Regions from separate parts of the Exiguobacterium sp. EF_C8 genome, predicted to be linked through region 1. Evidence: riboswitches for the same ligand, from Rfam matches in the RefSeq annotation. Region 1 holds a riboswitch; each other region holds the start of a gene.
What was found. A riboswitch is a leader RNA that binds a small molecule or an ion and turns the genes downstream of it on or off. The one in region 1 is predicted to bind S-adenosylmethionine.

Region 1 (5,176 bases):
GCGCAACTTATTTGCTTTTAACATAAAAAGAGATATCATTCACGCGGAATGATATCGAGTCAGGCGACTTAGCTAATTTGGCGTTTAGACGCTGGAATTCCTTTTGCATCGATCGCTGCAATGATCCGACGGAAATAGAACAACCAAAATTGTAGGAATGGTCCGATTAAGAAAATCGAGAGGATTGTACCGAAGAAAACAGGACCACCGAGCAACCAGCCAATGCCGCATGCCGTGACCTCCATGATCGTCCGCATCAGACGAATCGACGTTCCAAATCGCTCTGCAAGTGTCAGCGTCAACCCATCGCGTGGACCGGCTCCATATCCGACAGCAACATAAAGACCTGCCCCCATGCCGATGATGAAGATGCCGAAAATCAACCAGATCGTATTCAACCAGATCGACTCAAAAGAGGGTAAGAGATGAGAATTAAGGACAAGATTCATGAAGACACCGACGAAAATCGCGTTGACGAGTGTTCCAATTTGTGGTGTGACGCGGTCTAATGTGTACTTAACGAACACGAGTAATAGACCAACGAGCAAAATAATCGTTCCGACGGACAGTGGTGTTTTCTTTTGGAGACCGAGATGCAATACATCCCACGTCGAGACACCGAGTTCAGCCGTGATCATCATCGATGAGCCGAGAGCGAGTAAAAATAAACCGAGTAGGAAGAGTCCCCACTTTAACGTAGCGCGTAATAACCAGGAAGCACGATGACGCGTCATGTCTAACACCTCATTTCTTAAAAATAATTGATTCGTTAACTGTATCATGAGGAAAGTAGAAGAAGAAAGACGAAATTTTCCGTTTTTTCCATCTTAAGAAGGAGGGGAAGGTCGAAAGAGAAACGTATACTGAAGAAAAAAGGAGATGACAGGATGAAAGCGATCCGACACCTGATTCGTTTTACATACATAGAAGCCGTCTGTTGCGTCTTTCCCGTCATGATTTTCGCAGCGCTTGCTCTTTCACGTTATCTTCCTGCTGAACCGGTCGCTCGATACGATCTCCTGTTGCTATGGTGTCTTCTCGTCCAAATCGTCTTACTTGTCACGCGTTATGAAACGCTGGAAGAGTTCAAACTGATCTTACTCTTTCACGTGATTGGTCTAGCACTTGAACTGTTCAAAGTGAACGTTGGGTCTTGGAGTTATCCGGAACAGGCTCTAACGAAAGTGGCTGGTGTTCCTTTGTATGCAGGATTCATGTATGCAAGTGTCGCAAGTTATGTCTGTCAAGCGTTCCGAAGATTTCATTTACGCTTCACAGCATTCCCACCACCTTGGCTTGCGATCAGCGTAGGCAGTCTCGTCTATCTCAACTTCTTCACCCACCACTGGATCTTCGATGCACGCTGGCTATTGATGGTCCTCGTCGTCCTTGTCTTCTATAAGTCATGGGTTCATTTTACGATCGAGCAGACGATCTACCGGATGCCGCTCGTCCTGTCTTTTTTACTGATCGCGTTCTTTATTTGGATCGCTGAGAATATCGTGACGTTCTTTAAAGGGTGGGTCTATCCGCATCAGGAAAGAGGATGGGAAGTCGTTGATCTCGGAAAGTTGTCTTCTTGGTTCCTGCTTGTGATCATCACGGTCCTGATCGTCATCGTCGCGAAATACAAGCAACGGGATCCGGCTGTGGAGATATATCAGCGTACATAGATAAAAAACATGACATTTCGTTTGTGATGGAGCGCTTCGATGTTCAACGTTCGTTCTAACATGTGGACGACAACTTGAGCGTGTTTGGCTCAACCAGTGACGAGACGGGAAATTATTGAAAAAAGAGTGAAACATTAGAAGTTTTAAGCCGTAGAGTAAGGTGAGAACTTATTTTTCAAGGAGGACCTTACTCATGTCATCTCAATTAAAAAAAGCAGCGAAGGAGTCGCTCAGCGGTCGTTGGGGATTTGCAGTCCTAGCTTTTCTGCTGTTTAGTATTATTCAGGGTGTTCCTAATTTATTTGGATCGGATATCGATGAGCCGTCTAGTAGTATAGATCTCGTTGTATCATTGGTGTCGATTTTATTGATTCCAGTAGGAGTCGGTTGGACATGGATTGCCATGTCGATTGCTCGTGGCGAAGAAACGAAAGTGACGGATTTGTTTGAGCCATATGGTATGTTCCTGAAAGTGGTGGGGCTGGCCATTGTTCAGTTCATCTTTATCGCGCTCTGGACGTTACTCTTAATCATCCCTGGTATCATCAAGTCATTCTCTTACTTGTTGACGTACTACATCCTTCGGGATGAGCCGTCAATCGGTATTCTCGAAGCAATTACACGCTCACGGCAACTCATGGATGGACACAAGATGGAAGCATTCTTGCTCTTCTTATCGTTTATCGGTTGGGCGTTGCTTGTTATCGTTACGCTTGGTCTTGCTGTCCTATGGGTCGGACCATACTTCAGTGTCACGCTTGCCAAATTCTACGATCGTATTCGTGGGGAGCAGGCGCCAGAGCAGACATCAGATTTCGTCGCACCATACTAATTCCGAATCCCGACACTACGTCGGGATTTTTCTTTGGAATAAATCCGATAGGAAAAGACGGTTTAATGGTTGCTTTAGTTCAATGAATTCTGTACGATGAATGCAACACATCTTATCTAGAGAAGTCGAGGGACTGGCCCGAAGACACTTCAGCAACCCCGCTATGGCGGAAGGTGCTACTTCCAGGAAGGAATACCTTCTGAAGATAAGAGCGGACAGGACAAGATACCGTCGCTCTTTTCGAACTTCGAAAAGAGCGTTTTTTTTATGATAAGGGGGACGATGGAGTGGAGTATGGTTTTTGGTTACCGATTTTTGGGGGATGGTTACGTAACGTCGAGGATGAACAGATGCCAGCGACATTCGATTATGCGAAACAAGTCGCACAAACAGCTGAACGCATCGGCTTCTCGACGACGTTGATTGCGGAATTGAACTTGAACGATATCAAAGGCATCAAGGAACCGAGTCTTGAGGCATGGACAACGGCAGCGGCGATTGCTGCAACAACAGAACGCCTTGAAATCATGACAGCGGTTCGTTCCGGGTTCCATAATCCAGCGACGACGGCGAAGATGGCGGCAAACATCGATCAGTTGAGTGGAGGGCGATTTACGCTCAATGTCGTCTCAGCCTGGTGGGCAGAAGAAGCAAAACAATACAACGGTATTTTTACTGCACACGATGAACGCTATGCCCGAACGGAAGAGTTCGTCACGGTCATGAAAGGACTATGGGCAGATGCGTCACCGTACAGCTTCTCCGGCAATCACTACACGATCGAACAGGCAGAACTCCATCCGAAACCCGTCCAGCGTCCGGGGATTAAGCTCTACGCTGGTGGAGAGAGTGAAGCCGGAAAACGGACGATCGTCGAACATTGTGATGCCTACGTCATGCATGGAGGCACTGTTGAAGAAGTAGCTCATAAAATCAATGATATGAAAGTACGCCGGGAAGCGACGGGACACGCACCGCTTGAGAGCTTCGGTCTTGCTGCCTACATCATTTGTCGGGATACGGAAGAAGAAGCGCTTCTTGAGTGGCAACGCATCACGGACGTTAAGGAAGACAGCGCCGGTTATGCCGGTTATCAAGATTTCATCAGTAAATCGCAACTCGAACAACAGGTCGAACGAAATGATTATTCCGTCTCGAACCGTGGTCTGCGACCGAACTTGATCGGAACACCAGAACAGATTGCCGAACGGATTCTAGCGTTCGAAGCCGTTGGTGTCACGTTGCTCTTGTTACAATTCTCACCACAACTTGAAGAAATGGAACGCTTTGCCCGTGACGTAATGCCACTGGTCGAAGCGAAACGAAAGGTAGGTCAATAATCATGACAAAAATTCATATTCTCCACGAAAACCAAGAATGGACGGATCATCTCATCAAACGTCTCGAAGAACTCAAGTTGCCGTACGAGCAGTGGCACTTGAATGAAGGAATCGTACCGTTAGATGAACTGCCGCCAGAAGGTGTCTTTTACAGTCGTATGAGTGCGTCTTCGCATACGCGGGGGCATCGTTATGCGCCAGAGTTGACGGAAGGGGTCCTCGCTTGGTTAGAAGAGCATGACCGGACTGTCTTTAACGGAACGCGTGCGCTCCGTCTTGAAGTCAGCAAAGTTAATCAATACACAGCGTTACGTAAGGCTGGGATTCGTGTACCAAAGACAACGGCTGCTGTCGGACGTGATCAAATCGTACAAGCAGCAAAAGAAATCGGTGTTTCGTCATTCATCACGAAACATAACCGTGCCGGGAAAGGTCTCGGCGTCCAGTTATTCCATTCGATTGAAGCACTTGAAGCTTATCTCGATGGTTCGACATTCGACGAACCAGTCGATGGCATCACGTTGATTCAAGAGTACATCCAAGCACCAGAACCTTACATCACGCGGTGTGAGTTCGTAGGTGGAAAATTCGTCTATGCGGTCCGAGTCGATACGTCGGAAGGATTCGAACTTTGCCCAGCTGATGCGTGTGTGATTGATGACTTGTTTTGCCCAGTTGGTGAAGAAGCGCCGCAAACACCGATGAAGTTCCAAATCGTTGAAGGCTTCGATGATCCAATCATTGAAAAGTACGAAGCGTTCCTCCAAGCGAACCAGATCGCGGTCGCAGGTATCGAGTTCATCAAGGATGCGTCAGGTACGATCTATACGTATGACGTCAATACGAATACAAATTACAATTCGGATGCTGAGGCAGCTGCAGGACGCTACGGCATGCTCGAACTGGCAAAGTTCCTCGGAGCTGCACTTGAAACAAGCACAGTAAAATAAGAATCGGCTCCCGCCCTGTCACCGGACGTTAAAAGACCGGATGACGGGGTATTTCTATAGAAAGGGGGCGGATCTATGATTACGTGGAGAGAAGAACGACAGCTCGATATCCCTATTGAGGAAGCATGGCACTTGTTTGATCACACGCGGCTGCAACGTCTGATTCCGAACGTCGTCCAGCATGAGGTGATTGAACGAAAACCGGGTGTCGTCGGTTCGACGTATCGTCAAACGTACATGCAGGGCAACCGACTCGAAACCTACATCGTGACCGATTTAGCCTATACGAATGAGCCGGACTTTAAACAAAATACGATTGGATTCACGTTAGCTAAAATATTTAAGATTGAGATGACGTTTACGCTCAAACCACTTGGACAC
Region 2 (5,176 bases), 380 kb from region 1:
GGCTGTCGCTAAAAAGGCATATCGTTTTTTCATGATTCAACTCTCCCTTTATATGTATGATTAGCGCTTGTCTGTTTTTCGCGCTAGTTGATTGCCGAGTGCTTGAATGCTCTGGACGATGACGATGAGGACGACGATCGTCACGATCATGATGAGATTATCGTAGCGATAGTAACCGAAACGGATCGCGAGGTCACCGACACCTCCACCGCCGACGATACCAGCCATCGCCGAGAAGCCGATTAAGCTGATCGTCGTTAATGTGATGCCCTGAATGATGCCAGGGAGTGCTTCCGGTAAGAGGACACTGACGATGATCCGTAATGGTTTCGCTCCGCAGGCTTCCGCTGCTTCGATCAGACCAGGTGGAATTTCACGGAGTGATGTTTCGACGAGGCGCGCGAGAAACGGAATCGCTGCGACACTAAGGCTGACGGACGCTGCCGTCGGACCAATCGTATTATCAAGCAAGAACTTCGTTAATGGAATGAGGGCAACAAGCAAGATGATGAACGGCAAGGACCGGACGATGTTGACGACGAAGTCAAGGACACGTCGGATGGCAATGTTTTGAAAGAATAAACCGCGGTCGGTGACGAACAGGAGAATCCCGAGTGGAATCCCGACGACCAATGCGAAGGCAAGCGAAATGCCAACCATCCACGCCGTCTCACCAAGTGCCTTCAACAACTCGGGTAACATCGTTTGTATACGATCAAGCCACATCCTGAATCACCTCGAGTGTATGAAGTTCCGCCGCAAGCCAGTCGAGGGCAGGTGCGATTTGATCGGAGGATCCCGTCAAGCTGACGATTAAGACACCAAAAGCGACGTCTTGGATGTAATCGACTTTTCCGTGCAGGATGCTGACCGAGATATCGTATCGACGGATGGCTTCCGATAACGTACTTTCACCGGTCTTCTCGCCCGTGAACTGCAGGCGGATGATCTTTCCCGGTGTCGCTTGCAAGATGCGTTCCGGTAGCTCGATCTGGAGTGCCGTGTCGACGTAATGTTGTGTCACCGGATGTTTGGCTTGACTGAACAAATCGTATGTAGAGGCGACTTCGACGACTTCCCCTTGCGACATGACCGCGACACGATGGCAAATCTGTTTGACGACATCGATCTCATGCGTGATGAGGACTATCGTCAATCCGAGTCGTTCATTCAAATCTTTCAACAAATCTAAAATCTGCAGCGTCGTGACCGGATCAAGGGCAGAGGTCGCTTCGTCACATAACAAGACGGTTGGATCATTCGCGAGTGCCCGGGCAATCCCAACGCGCTGTTTTTGTCCGCCGCTCAACTGACTCGGGAAGTTCGTTTCGAATCCTTCGAGTCCGACGAGTGAGACGAGTTCACGGATCCGTTCCGGAAAATCTGCTCGTTTGACGCCAGCAGCCTTCAGTGCGAAAGCAATGTTATCTGCGACATTACGCGACTGGATCAATTGGAAATGCTGAAAGATCATTCCTGTCCGCAAACGAAGTTGACGCAAATCTGCTTTTGACATCCCACCGAGCGAGACACCGTCGACCTTGACCGTTCCTTGTGTCGGATGCTCGAGACCGTTGATCAGACGAAGTAACGTACTCTTACCGGCACCGGATTCACCGATGATCCCAAAGATTTCTCCTTTTTGAATCGTCAAATCGACATCCCGTAATGCGAAAATCGGGGTCCGGTCTCGGACGAACCGTTTCGTAATCTGTTTGAATTCAATCATTTGCTCATCTCCTTGTACAAAAAAAGTCGCTTTTTCCTAGTAGCAGAGCAACCAGAAAAAAGCGACGAAAGTGTAAGATTTCGTAACTTATCTCTCAGAATGAATCCATTCTGTAGGATGTGGCACCGTTCCTGATAGGTGGTTGCCGGACGTCGTTGGGCCTAATCCCTCGGTCGCTCTCGATAAGTAGTTATGCTGTTGGGATTTACTTTAACGGAAATGATTCCCATCTGTCAAATATTTTTTCAGAATTATTCCGCAACGGGTGTCCGGAACAGGTTGAGCGTTCCGATTCGGTCGACGGCCTCCTCTAGCCGTTCGACGTCAGCAATTAAGCTGATCCGCACGTAGCCTTCGCCGTATTCGCCGAAGAATGATCCAGGGGTAACGGCGACGTGTGCTTCGTCAAGCAGATGATCCGTGAAGCTTTGGGACGTGTATCCTTCCGGCACGGGGAGCCAGACGAAGAAGGAACCGCCCGGTCGTGGTCCGCTCCAACCGATTGCATCGAGTTTCGCGAACAATGCATCGCGTCGTGTTTCGTATAAGCTACTTAACTCACGGACACATGTTTGGTCACTCGTCAGGGCAACGGTCGCTGCATGTTGGATCGGTGTGAAGGCACTGACGTAGAGATGTTCCTGATACGTCTCGATGCTTGAGATGACGGACGGATTTCCGATCGCGAAAGCGATTCGGAAGCCAGACATGTTGAAGCGTTTCGAGAGTGAGAACAACTCGATTCCGACATCTTTCGCCCCTTCCGTCTGCAAGAAGCTTCGTGTGGGACCATCAAAGCTGATGCCACCGTAGGCTAAATCATGGACGACACAAATATCATGGGCATCCGCGAAGGCAACTGTCTGTTCGAAGGCTTCTGCTGTCGCTGTCGCACCTGTCGGATTACTCGGGTAATTGAGGAACAACATCCGGGCGCGCTCGACATCTGTCGTATCAAGTAAATCGTAATCCGGCAGGAAGTTATTTTTCTCAAGCAATGGAAGCGTAATCGGGTAAGCACCAGCAAGTGCTGCTCCAGACAGGTAATCCGGGTACCCCGGATCCGGGACGATGACACCTTCTCCAGGATTGACGATCGTTTGTGGTAAGGCGACGATTCCGGCTTTACTACCGAGAAGAATTGCGACCTCGGTTGCCGGATCGATCGTGACGCCGAATTCGTTCGCATAAAAGCTCGCGACGGCTTGCTTTAAAAAATCATGTCCACGAAATGGTGGATATTGAAGGTTTGTTGGCTCATCGATCGCCTGTTTCAAGGCGTCGAGAATATGTACGGGCGTCGTTTGATCGGGTGTTCCTTGACCAAGGGTAATGACATCATGTCCGGCAGCTTTCACAGCACCGATTCGGTTCGCAAGTTCTGCGAAAACGGGAGCAGGAAGCCGATCGATGGCGATGGATGGAGCGAAATGTTTCATGGATGTGTGCCTCCTTAGTAGTATTGTCGTCAAGGATAACGAATATTCAGTCAAAAGAAAAGAACTTTTTTGAGATTCAAAAAAATCGTCCAATAAACAGGTACAGATATGTGGAGCGGGAATAGAGAGTAGGGAGAGGAGTGAGGAGATGAAGCGAGCTAGCTGGAAAGAAGCAGTCGTCTATCAAGTCTATTGGCGCAGTTTTAAGGATTCGAATGGGGACGGCATCGGTGATTTGCGAGGTGTCATCGACAAGCTAGATTACATCGCATCGCTTGGTGTCGATATCGTCTGGTTAAATCCATGTTACCGTTCTCCAGACATCGATAATGGCTATGATATTGCCGATTATTACACGATCATGGACAAGGCGGGGACGATGGGCGATCTACAAGAGTTGATCACAGCGGCTCACGCACGCGGCTTAAAGATAATTCTTGATTTGGTCGTCAATCATACGAGTGACCAGCATGACTGGTTCCGTCAGTCGCGGGACCGAATCCACGACAAGGATGATTGGTACATCTGGAAAGATGGAACGAAAGAGACGCCTCCGAACAATTGGCGGTCGTACTTTGCGCCGAGCCCGTGGACGTGGAGTGAAGAGCGCGAACAATATTATTTCCATTCCTTTGCGAAAGAGCAACCGGACTTAAACTGGGAACAACCGGCTGTCCGGCAAGCGATCTACGACATGATGAACTGGTGGATCGCTCAAGGGATTGACGGTTTCCGGATGGACGTCATCAACTTGATCAAAAAACGTTCGCTTGAGGATGTCGTCAATCCGTTTGATCTATCGTATCTCGGGAATCAACCAGGTGTGCACGACTTCCTTCAGGAAATGCATGCGAACGTCCTTGCCGGGAAAGACTTGTTCACGGTCGGTGAGATTCCGTTCGTCGGTCCAGAAGACGGTCTGTTATATGTCAGTGAAGAACGTGAAGAACTTCGAACGCTGTTTCACTTCGAAATCGCGGACGACATGGAGGCGATGGATCTTTTACGTTTCAAGGAAATTCAGAAACGATGGTATGACGTCTTGTATCCGTTAGGCGTCAATTCACAGTTTCTCAACAACCACGATCATACGCGACAAGTGACCCGCTTCGGCAGTGAACGATACCGAGTCGAGAGTGCGAAACTACTCGGTTTGATGTTGCATACATTACCTGGCATTCCATACGTGTATCAAGGAGAAGAGATTGGGATGACGGGGATTCGCTTCTCGGATCCGTCGCTCTATCAAGACGTCGCCTTTCGCAATCGATATGAAGAGCGCGTCGCTGGCGGCGAGGATCCGGAGGTCGTACTCTCGTCAATGCAGTTACTCGCACGCGATAACTCCCGCACGCCGATGCAGTGGGACGGTACGCACGCGGCAGGCTTTACGAGTGGGAAACCGTGGTTAGCGGTCAATCCGAATTACACGGACATCAACGTCGCACAAGCAGAAGCCGATCCATCATCCGTACTTGCCTTCTACCGAGCATTGATTCAGATGCGAAAGGATCATCCAATTATGGTCTATGGTACGTATCGCGACTTAGCTCTTCATGATCCGTATCTCTACATCTATGAGCGGGAACTAGAAGGAGAAGTGTGGCGGATCGTTCTCAACGTGCATGACGAACCGATGCAAACTGCCTTCGTTTTATCACAAGATAAGTTGCTTGTGTCGAACTATCCAGATATCTCGGATGAACTACGTCCTTATGAAGCACGTGTATATCGATATACTGTTACAGAACAGAATTGAATTGCTGGACGAAAAAACATCCGCGACGTGTCAGGAACGCGTCGCGGATGTTTTTTCGTGTGTTATTTGAAAGGTGACGATTTTTTCGTCTGTAAGACTTGCGTGAATCGATCGACGGCTTGGCGCATCTCGTAACTTGGTCCAAGGATGAGGGGACCATGTCCGACGGCAAGAATATCCGGAGACAGTTCCGTTAATTGATCGGCGGAGCGAAGAGCAACGTCCGGATCCCATGTCGCAAGTGCTGGG
Region 3 (5,176 bases), 220 kb from region 1:
TTTCCGGGTGACGACGAGCAGGATGCCGAGTGGTAAACCGATCAAAGTCGAAAATAATAACGACACTGACACCATCGTCATCGTCTGCAAAAATGCTGTCCAGATATCACTGTAGTTAACTAGCATCAGCAAGCACCTCCTCGACGGTCACCTGTGCCTGATCGATGTACTGTAAGGCCCGTTTTACTTCGATTGTTTCACCGATCAGTTCAACAAGTAATGTACCGAACGGTGTTTCCTGTAACTCCGTGATGCTACCGTGCAGGATGTTGACATCGACGTCGAAGCGTTTTGCGACTTGCGATAAGAGTGGTTGCCCGGTGTGATGTCCGAGAAAATGAATCTTATAGATCGGATGCGCATTCCGTGACTCGATCAACTGACGAATTGATGCCGGAATTTCATCATGCATGACGGAGCGGACGAAGTTTTTCGCTGTCTCGGTCTGCGGATTCGAAAAGACATCAAAGACTGTTCCTGACTCGATCAGCTTCCCAGCTTCGATGACGGCGACCCGGTCACAAATCTCCCGGATGACGCCCATCTCATGGGTGATCAAGAGAATGGTGATCCCGTATTCCGCATTGATGCGTTTTAATAACTGGAGAATATGATGTGTCGTCTGAGGATCGAGTGCTGACGTCGCTTCGTCACATAAGAGCACGGATGGTTGCGTCGCTAGTGCCCGGGCGATGCCGACACGTTGCTTTTGTCCGCCGGATAATTGATCCGGGTAATGATCCGCCTTGTCCGCGAGATCGACGAATTCGAGTAATTCCGTCACCCGGCGACGAATCTCGTCTTTCTTGATACCTGCGAGAACGAGTGGTTTCGCAACGTTCGTAAAGACCGTGTTTGCATTCAATAGATTGAAGTGTTGAAAGATCATCCCGATCCGCTGTTTCGCTTGGCGTAATTTTTTTGGTGATAGTTGTGTTAAATCCTCCCCGTCGACCGTCACTGTTCCTGACGTCGGTCGTTCTAACAGGTTGACGCAGCGGAGCAATGAACTTTTCCCGGCACCGCTAAAGCCGATGACACCGAAGATTTCGCCTTTCTCGATCGTCAGGTCGACACCGTCGAGTGCTGCGATCGTCTGATCCTTCGTGACGTACGTTTTTTTGACTTGATGAAATGCAATCATTCCGTTTTCCCCCTTCATTCAACAAAAAAGGTCCCTTCTTGAGAAACAAGAAGAGACCTGGATCCGCACAGTGGCAGAATCCACTCCACTCATCTCTCAGACATCTGTCTGATGGAATTGGCACAGTGCTCATAATGAGTCTGTTGCCGAGGTTTCGTAGGGCCAGTCCCTCCACCTCTCTGGATAAGTATTGCGGTATGAAATTCGTATGTGTGTTGTTGCGTTGTTGCTTATGTCGTAAAACTAATTTTTACATTACGGGTCGAACCTTTAAAAGTCAACCAACTTTGCAAAAATAATCCATTTGGCGCATATCGATTGAGTCATAAGTTATGAGTTAGCTGAAAGAACAAATCACGATTCGTCCAGAACGATTTGACAAGGCATTTTCGGTCGTGCTACCATCGTTTCAATGATTAATCCGACAATTCCAATATGATATTTATCAAGAGTGAACGAGAGACCTGGCTCTATGACTTCACGGCAACCTGCAATCTGTAAGGTGCTCCGACCAGCAAAGCGCGGCTTTGGATGATACGGTGAAAAACTCGTGGGCGTCCAAGCAATGACGTTGACGAGTTTTTTTCACGAATGGAGGAAAAATAGTAATGATGAACTATCCTGTATTGACTGGTGCTGAAGCATTTTATCTTCAAGGTGGACCGATCGGCATTTTAATCTGTCATGGTTTTAATGCGACCCCGCAAAGTGTTCGGGATGTCGGTGAGGCATTTGCTGCTAAAGGATTCACTGTCTATGCTCCACGTTTGCGTGGTCACGGGACGAACGTCCGTGAGTTCGAACAATCGACTGCTCGATGTTGGAAGCAGAGCCTGCAAGACGGCTATGCACGTTTACAAGAAACATGCGATCAAGTCTTCGTCATCGGTCAATCAATGGGCGCGACGCTCGCACTATCGCTCGCCGCTGACGGGATTCCATTTTCAGGCATCATTACGATCAATGCCGCTCTCTCCGTTCCGTCTTATGAAGCACTGTCGTTTGAAGATGGTCCACAATACCTACCTGAAGGGGCACCGGATATCAAACGGTCTGCTTTCGAAATCATCTATGACCTCGTTCCGAGTCGTTGTGCATTCGAACTCGTCCGCTTGATGGATGAGACGAAAGGACGCCTTGGATCAATCCTTCTACCGACATTGATTCTTTACTCGGCGACCGATCACGTCGTTCCGCCGTCGAGCTCGGATTATCTGCATCAGCATATCGGGACGAATGATAAACGAAGCTACTGTCTCCTCAACTCGTACCACGTCGCGACCCTCGATCATGATCAGGATTTGATCGTGCGTGAGACGATTCGTTTCATCGAACGCTCGAGCCGTTTCTCACAAGAAACGGGATAATAAAAAAAACAGCTATTCGTCTTCACTTAGAAGCGAACAGCTGTTACATCAAAGGACGACCATCATCGGTTCGTCTTTTTTGTTTATCCTTTTTGGTGTTGCATCGTTTGGAGCGGCTTCGGCTTTCCTGGCACTTCATGGCAGTGGCGGCACCGTGGCTCATACGATTCTGAAGCGCCGACTAAAATGATCGGATCATCATAGTTCGCTGGTTTTCCATCAATCAAACGTTGTGTCCGGGAAGCCGGATCGCCACATGAGAGACAGATCGCCTGAAGTTTTGTCACAAATTCTGCGCGCGCCAGTAATTCCGGCATCTTGCCAAATGGCTCTGCCCGGAAATCCTGATCGAGTCCTGCACAAATGACGCGTTTTCCGTCTTGCGCAAGTGCTTCGATGACTTGAACGATCTCATCATCAAAGAATTGAACTTCATCAATTCCGACAATTTGTGTTTCTTGCGCTACTGCTGCATAGAGATCACGACTCGTCGCCATTGGAATCGCCACGACGGAATTTCCGATGTGAGAGACGACATGCTCTTCATGGTACCGGTCATCGATTGCCGGCTTGAATACTTGAACGGGCAGTTTGCCGTACTGTGCCCGTCTGACACGACGAATCAACTCTTCCGATTTCCCGGAAAACATACTGCCACAAATTACTTCGATCCAGCCGTACTGATTTATTACATGCATCATCGTCCGACACCGTCCTCTAAAAATAGTCACTTTAACGAGTATAGCTCGAAACGGTATTGAGAAAAAGGGTTGACTTCCGGAAATCAAAATTCATTTTTTCTTTACCTAGAATTTTTGTCCTTTCATTCCAACCTTCATCCATTTCCTGTACACTAAAGAAGAAGATTCTCGCGAAAGAAGGTGTCCCCGATTCATCATCTCTTACATGACATTCTGCACCAATATGGCGCCCTTGGTCTTTCCGTCCTTCTCGCAGGTGGTATCGTGGGATTGCCGGTTCCTGATGAGACCTTGCTCGTCCTGTCCGGTTTTTGGATGCATCAAGGCAATCTACCGCTGTTCGGTACGATTCTTGCCGCTTACGCTGGCAGTTGCATTGGAATGACGATTAGCTACGTGCTGGGCTTAAAACTCGGCATGCCCCTGTTGCATCGCGTCGGACCAAAGATGCGCATCTCAGAAAAACACATTCTCTCCGCTGAAGCCGGATTTCGTCGTTACGGCAAATCGGTCTTGATCATCGGTTACTACATACCTGGTCTTCGCCAACTCTCTGCCTTTTTTGCAGGTGTTTCAAAAATGCCGTTTCGCATTTTTGCGAGTTACGCGTATACAGGTGCTTTGATTTGGGTCAGTGTGTTCTTGGGCGCCGGCTACTTTGTTGGTCGTCATATCTCGTTCCATAAAATCGTCGACTACATCTTGGCACATCCAGATGCTATGCCGTACTTGATCGGGATCGTCGGCGGGATTGCTTTCTCGTTCGTCTTAAAGACGTACCTTACGTACCGTTCGCAATTCAGTCTATACAAAAACAGCCTGCTTCCGTAATGGAGGCAGGCTGTTTTTTAAGAACCGGCAAGTAATTACTTGCGGCCGTATTTTTTGTTGAAGCGATCGACACGACCATCTGCCGCGTTGAACTTTTGACGACCTGTGTAGAATGGGTGCGAGTCTGAAGACACATCCACACGGATGAGTGGGTACTCGTTACCATCTTCCCAAGTGATCGTTTCGTTCGAAGAACGAGTAGAACCGCTTAAGAATTTGTACTCAGTCGTTGAATCCATAAATACTACTTTGTTGTAGTTAGGGTGAATTCCTTGTTTCATGGTTGATTTCTCTCCTTCCGCCCTGGTCCATTTGCTGAGCCAGAGTAAGTTACCTTCCTATACTAAACGATTTTTTTACGCGTCGCAATAGTTATTTTTCCGTCGTCGTTTCCTTCTTGACGGTACGCGGTTTAGCAGGTGCACGTCGGACCGTCTTCTTCTTTTCTTTCTCAAGTTCAGCAAAAAATTCTTCATTATTTTTCGTGTCGCGAATCTTACGCAGGAACGTATCGACGAACTCGTTCGACTCGTTCATCGTCCGACGAATCGTCCAGAGCACATCGAGTTGCTCTTTCGGAAGCAAGAGTTCTTCCTTCCGCGTACCTGATTTGCGAATGTCGATTGCCGGGAAGATTCGGCGTTCCGACAGCTTACGATCGAGATGTAGCTCCATGTTTCCTGTTCCTTTGAATTCCTCATAGATGACGTCATCCATGCGGGATCCCGTCTCGACGAGTGCCGTCGCAAGAATTGTCAAACTGCCACCATGTTCGATGTTTCGCGCCGCACCAAAGAACCGTTTTGGTTTGTGGAACGCTGCTGGGTCAATCCCCCCTGAAAGCGTCCGTCCGCTTTGCGGCACTGTTAAGTTATACGCACGAGTCAAACGCGTGATCGAATCCATCAAGATGACGACATCTTTTTTATGTTCGACAAGTCGCATCGCCCGTTCAAGGACAAGTTCAGAAATCCGCACATGGTTGTCCGGTGTTTCGTCGAACGTTGAACTGACGACGTCTGCTCCCGGAACTGAACGCTCGATGTCAGTTACCTCCTCTGGTCGCTCATCGATCAATAGAATGATCAGCTCGACATCCGGATGATTCTCTTGAATCGAGTTCGCGATTTCTT

Region 2: another riboswitch for S-adenosylmethionine. It lies ahead of ACY2IG_RS14235 (methionine ABC transporter ATP-binding protein); the one in region 1 lies ahead of ACY2IG_RS16185 (LLM class flavin-dependent oxidoreductase).
Region 3: another riboswitch for S-adenosylmethionine. It lies ahead of ACY2IG_RS15005 (alpha/beta hydrolase); the one in region 1 lies ahead of ACY2IG_RS16185 (LLM class flavin-dependent oxidoreductase).

Annotation. Positions count from the first base shown of each region.
Region 1 is NZ_CM143264.1:3,065,324-3,070,499, reverse strand. Features, by position in the region: gene ACY2IG_RS16200 (YczE/YyaS/YitT family protein) at 69-734, opposite strand; gene ACY2IG_RS16195 (DUF817 domain-containing protein) at 888-1,673, shown strand; gene ACY2IG_RS16190 (DUF975 family protein) at 1,867-2,505, shown strand; SAM riboswitch class I at 2,615-2,717, shown strand; gene ACY2IG_RS16185 (LLM class flavin-dependent oxidoreductase) at 2,793-3,845, shown strand; gene ACY2IG_RS16180 (ATP-grasp domain-containing protein) at 3,848-4,795, shown strand; gene ACY2IG_RS16175 (SRPBCC family protein) at 4,871-5,176, shown strand, end outside.
Region 2 is NZ_CM143264.1:2,688,441-2,693,616, reverse strand. Features, by position in the region: gene ACY2IG_RS14245 (MetQ/NlpA family ABC transporter substrate-binding protein) at 1-33, opposite strand, end outside; gene ACY2IG_RS14240 (methionine ABC transporter permease) at 61-726, opposite strand; gene ACY2IG_RS14235 (methionine ABC transporter ATP-binding protein) at 716-1,729, opposite strand; SAM riboswitch class I at 1,814-1,918, opposite strand; gene ACY2IG_RS14230 (aminotransferase class I/II-fold pyridoxal phosphate-dependent enzyme) at 1,981-3,168, opposite strand; gene ACY2IG_RS14225 (alpha-glucosidase) at 3,317-4,927, shown strand; gene ACY2IG_RS14220 (MBL fold metallo-hydrolase) at 4,990-5,176, opposite strand, start outside.
Region 3 is NZ_CM143264.1:2,848,362-2,853,537, forward strand. Features, by position in the region: gene ACY2IG_RS14995 (methionine ABC transporter permease) at 1-126, opposite strand, end outside; gene ACY2IG_RS15000 (methionine ABC transporter ATP-binding protein) at 116-1,144, opposite strand; SAM riboswitch class I at 1,231-1,334, opposite strand; SAM riboswitch class I at 1,584-1,685, shown strand; gene ACY2IG_RS15005 (alpha/beta hydrolase) at 1,753-2,511, shown strand; gene ACY2IG_RS15010 (thymidine kinase) at 2,595-3,209, opposite strand; gene ACY2IG_RS15015 (DedA family protein) at 3,393-4,043, shown strand; gene ACY2IG_RS15020 (type B 50S ribosomal protein L31) at 4,079-4,324, opposite strand; gene rho (transcription termination factor Rho) at 4,416-5,176, opposite strand, start outside.